2 regions of the Streptomyces africanus genome follow, and region 2 is predicted to be linked to the other one. Evidence: riboswitches for the same ligand, from Rfam matches in the RefSeq annotation. Region 2 holds a riboswitch; the other holds the start of a gene.

Region 1 (2,381 bases), 4.8 Mb from region 2:
CGGGCAGGCTGCGCGCCATCTTGTCCTGGACCGCCATGTAACCGGCGTGCGGACCGCCGAAGCCCATCGGCACACCGAAGCGCTGCGTCGTCCCGACGGCGATGTCCGCGCCGAGCTCACCGGGCGACTTCAGCAGCGTCAGCGCGAGCAGATCGGCGGCGACGGTGACGAGCGCCCCGAGTTCGTGGGCCTGGTCGATGACCGGCTTGATGTCGCGTACGGCCCCGGAGGCGCCCGGGTACTGGATCAGCACGCCGTTGATCTCGCGCTCGGCGATCTCTGCGGGAATGCCCTCGCCGAGATCGGCGACGACGACCTCGACGCCGGTCGGCTCGGCCCGGGTCCGGATCACGGCGATGGTCTGCGGCAGCGCGTCCGCGTCGACCAGGAAGAGGCCCTTCTTGTTCTTGCCGAGGCGCCGCGAGAGCGCCATGGCCTCGGCGGCCGCGGTGCCCTCGTCGAGCAGGGAGGCACCGGAGGTGGGCAGTCCGGTGAGGTCGGCGACCATGGTCTGGAAGTTGAGCAGCGCCTCGAGCCGCCCCTGCGAGATCTCCGGCTGGTACGGCGTGTAGGCCGTGTACCAGGCCGGGTTCTCCATGACGTTGCGCATGATGACGGGCGGCGTGAAGGTGCCGTAGTACCCGAGCCCGATCATGGAGTCGAGGACCTGGTTGCGGTCGGCGAGGGAGCGCAGCTCGGCGATCACCTCGGCCTCGCTGCGGGCGCCCGGCAGGTCCAGCGCCTCGGCGCTCTTGATCACGGCCGGGACCGCGGCGGCCGTGAGCTCGTCCAGCGAGCCGTAGCCGACCTGCGCGAGCATCTTGGCGCGGGCCTCGTGGTCGGGGCCGATGTGACGCTGCTCGAAGGGAACTGCCTCTTCGAGTTCGGAGAGCGGGATGCGATGGGCGGTCATTTGCGGAGGCCTCCTGGTCTGACACGACCTTCGAGGGGCACCACGGCACGGGTACCCGGACGGCCTCCCCCTCTGTCATCTCAACCTGAGAGCTTCACCGGATCGCCCGAAGGCCTCCGGTTTTCACCGTCGGTGAGAGCGGAAGCCGTCGACACCCGCCCTGCTTTCCAGAGTGACCTCGTCCGTGCGGTACGTGGGCCTGAGAGATTCCGGGGAGGATTTGCTCCTTCGGCGCCTCCGATGGTGTCTGGAGGACTCTCCCGCACGGGGTCAGCAGCCGCTGCCAGCCTACCAGCGCGGTCCACGCACGAACCTTCGAGTGGCCGCCTCTCCGATTGTGCCGTTTTGTAGGGCTTACGGATGAGTTGCGACCATGTGGAGGGCCCGTGCGAACCGATATCGATCCACGCCACCTGATCGGCCGCAAGGCGTTCGACCGCAACGGAACCAGGATCGGCACGATCGACGAGGTCTACCTCGACGACGCCACCGGCGAGCCGGAGTGGGCGGCCATACGGACCGGCCTGTTCAGCAGGGACGCTTTCGTCCCCCTCGAACCCAGTGAACTGATCGACGGCGCCCTCCACGTGCCCTTCGACCGTGCCCTGATCAAGGACGCCCCCGACTTCGGCGTGGGCCGCCACCTCTCTCCCGAACAGGAGCTCCAGCTCTACCACCACTACGGCCTCGACGTCGCCGCACCTCCCCCGCTCCCCGACCACCACTTCGGCAAGCTGGCGGGCACGGACGAGACGGCCTGAAGCCCGGCAAGCCGCCTACGGGACAGCGGACCGCACCCCCACAGCTCCGGCCCCACCCTCCGGCCCACGGCTCTCCTCCGGTCCCGATAAAACCAGCGGCAACGGATCCGCCGGCTCCAGGTCCGGATCGTCGACCCGGAAGGTCCGCACCCGCCCGGGCTCAGAGCCGGGCGTCTCGAACCGCACGGTGACCCGCCCCAGACCGCTGCCCTGCACCCACCCGTGCCCGAACACGGCGTGCCGTACGTCGTGCCCGGCGGCCCACCGCCGCTCGGCGAGCGTCGGCTGCTCCTCGGCCGGCGCCACGGCGTCCTCCTCGAGGGGCCCCTCTGCCTCCGTCCGTTCCCCCGCCGCCTGCGCGAAGAGATCCTCCTGCGTGTAGTCGGCGAGCCCGCTGACGCCCACCCCGAGCAGCCGCACACCGCCCGTGGTGTCGACCGAGTCGAGCAGCCGGGCCGCCGCCTCGCGGATCACCCCCGGATCGTCCGTCGGCCCGCGCAGTGTCTCGGACCGCGTGAGCGTCGAGAAGTCGTACCGCCGCACCTTCAGCACGATGGTCCGCCCGGACAGCCCGGCCCCGCGCAGCCGCCGCACGCACCGGTCGGCCAGTCGCTGCACCTCCAGACCGACCCGCACCCGGTCGTGGATGTCCACGTCGTAGGTGTCCTCGACCGACACCGACTTCGCCTCCCGCTCCGCCACGACAG
Region 2 (2,381 bases):
CCGCCCCGGCGGCGGGCCTCGCGGGCCAGCCAGCGGCGGACCCAGGCCTGGGTGCCGCAGTCGTGCACGACGACGCCCTCGCCGGTGCGCAGGGCGCGGCGCAGCCCGGCGTAGTGGGCGAGGCGGACGAGCGGGCGGTAGACCCCGTACGGCAGGAAGCGCGGCATGCGGCTGTCCCAGCGGTCGCGGGTGTCCTGGGAGTCGATGCGCCGGCCGGGCACGGTGCGCCGCATCAGCGTGGACTTGCCGCTGCCGGGCAGGCCCGTGACCACGACGAGGTCGCGGGGGCCGAAGAGCAGCGCGTGCGGGCCGCGGCCTCGGCGCTCGCGCAGATCGCGGACGACCGGCACCGGCAGCGGGCCGCAGGCCGCGCGTGCCGGAGCGGCCGGCTGCTCGGGCAGCGCGATGCCCGACGTCGTGGCGTACGCGGTGGTCCTGTTCACCGTGATCGTCCTCCCCTGGGGCCAGGTACTTCAGTCCCATCCCCGCCGAGTGTAAAGAGAAGGTAATGCCCGATGTTTCTGGTTTTAGTCCTCTTCCCGCAACAGCCCTGCTACAGGGTGGTCCCCCTGCCACCCCGCGACGATGCGTGCAATGATGTGCCCGCCAACTGCATACCGGCCGTTTGAATCCGCGCGGGAGAGTCCCCAGCACCGTCCGACGCTGGGGCGCCGAAGGAGCAAGTCCCTCCCTTGAATCTCTCAGGCCCCGTTACCGCGCGGGCGAGGCACATCTGAAAAGCGGGCCATCCCCTGTCGCCGTGGCGACGGGCGTGGCTCCACCCAAGGTGCAAGCCGTGTCCCCTGTGGTCATGGCGAACCTCTCAGGTTCCGATGACAGATGGGGAGGAACGACCTCGCCCTCCCCCACGCTCGAACGAGCTCGCGCGGGAGGTACCCCCATCGCCCCTCGGAGACGACCGACCGATGAGCAGTACAGGAGAACTCCGCCACACCGCGCTCGATGCCCTGCATCGTTCGCTCGGCGCGACGATGACCGACTTCGCCGGCTGGGACATGCCCCTGCGCTACGGCTCCGAGCGCGACGAGCACACCGCCGTGCGCACGAAGGCCGGGCTCTTCGACCTCTCCCACATGGGCGAGATCACCGTCACCGGTCCGCAGGCCGCCGCCCTGCTCGACCACGCCCTGGTGGGCAACATCGGCGGCGTCAAGCCCGGCCGCGCCCGCTACACCATGATCTGCCGGGCCGACGGCGGCATCCTCGACGACCTGATCGTCTACCGGCTGGGCGAGACCGAGTACATGGTGGTCGCCAACGCCTCCAACGCCCAGGTGGTCCTGGACGCGCTGACCGAGCGCGCCGCCGGCTTCGACGCCGAGGTGCGCGACGACCGGGACGCCTACGCGCTGATCGCCGTCCAGGGGCCGCAGTCGCCGGGGATCCTGACGTCCCTGACCGACGCCGACCTCGACGGCCTGAAGTACTACGCCGGGCTGCCCGGCACGGTCGCGGGTGTCCCGGCCCTGATCGCCCGCACCGGCTACACCGGCGAGGACGGCTTCGAACTGTTCGTGAAGCCGGAGCACGCGGTCGAGCTGTGGCAGGCCCTGACCAAGGCGGGCGAGGGCGCGGGCTTGGTCCCGTGCGGGCTGTCCTGCCGCGACACGCTGCGCCTGGAGGCGGGCATGCCGCTGTACGGGCACGAGCTGAGCACCTCCCTGACGCCCTTCGACGCCGGGCTCGGCCGGGTGGTGAAGTTCGAGAAGGAGGGCGACTTCGTGGGGCGTGAGGCTCTGCGCGAGGCCGCCGCCCGGGCCGAGCAGAACCCGCCGCGCGTCCTGGTCGGGCTCGTCGCCGAGGGCCGCCGGGTCCCGCGCGCCGGATACGCGGTCGTCGCCGGCGGCGAGGTGATCGGCGAGGTCACCTCCGGCGCCCCCTCCCCCACGCTCGGCAAGCCGATCGCGATGGCCTACGTCGACGCCGCGCACGCCGCCCCCGGTACGCCCGGCGTGGCCGTGGACATCCGGGGCAGTCACGAGCCGTACGAGGTCGTGGCGCTGCCGTTCTACAAGCGCCAGAAGTAGACACTGGCCGGGGGCCGTGGCAGCGACCCCGTTGTCCGCCTCCCAGCTCCTCAGCAGTCCCCCCTTTCCACAGCACTCCCGCGTGTACAGGAGAATCCAGGCCATGAGCAACCCCCAGCAGCTGCGTTACAGCAAGGAGCACGAGTGGCTGTCGGCCGCCGAAGACGGCGTCTCGACGGTCGGTATCACGGAGCACGCGGCCAACGCGCTCGGCGACGTGGTCTTCGTCCAGCTCCCCGAGGTCGGCGACACCGTGTCCGCGGGCGAGACCTGCGGCGAACTGGAGTCGACCAAGTCGGTGTCCGACCTCTACTCCCCCGTCTCCGGTGAGGT

Evidence for each region. Region 2 has a riboswitch for glycine ahead of gcvT (glycine cleavage system aminomethyltransferase GcvT). Riboswitches for the same ligand answer to the same signal wherever they lie in the genome.
Region 1: another riboswitch for glycine. It lies ahead of gcvP (aminomethyl-transferring glycine dehydrogenase); the one in region 2 lies ahead of gcvT (glycine cleavage system aminomethyltransferase GcvT).

Annotation. Positions count from the first base shown of each region.
Region 1 is NZ_JAUSYP010000001.1:1,308,790-1,311,170, forward strand. Features, by position in the region: gene gcvP (aminomethyl-transferring glycine dehydrogenase) at 1-913, opposite strand, end outside; glycine riboswitch at 1,091-1,186, opposite strand; gene QF034_RS06220 (PRC-barrel domain-containing protein) at 1,300-1,674, shown strand; gene QF034_RS06225 (DNA polymerase IV) at 1,690-2,381, opposite strand, start outside.
Region 2 is NZ_JAUSYP010000001.1:6,121,946-6,124,326, reverse strand. Features, by position in the region: gene QF034_RS28555 (AAA family ATPase) at 1-443, opposite strand, end outside; glycine riboswitch at 627-727, shown strand; glycine riboswitch at 728-850, shown strand; gene gcvT (glycine cleavage system aminomethyltransferase GcvT) at 927-2,048, shown strand; gene gcvH (glycine cleavage system protein GcvH) at 2,152-2,381, shown strand, end outside.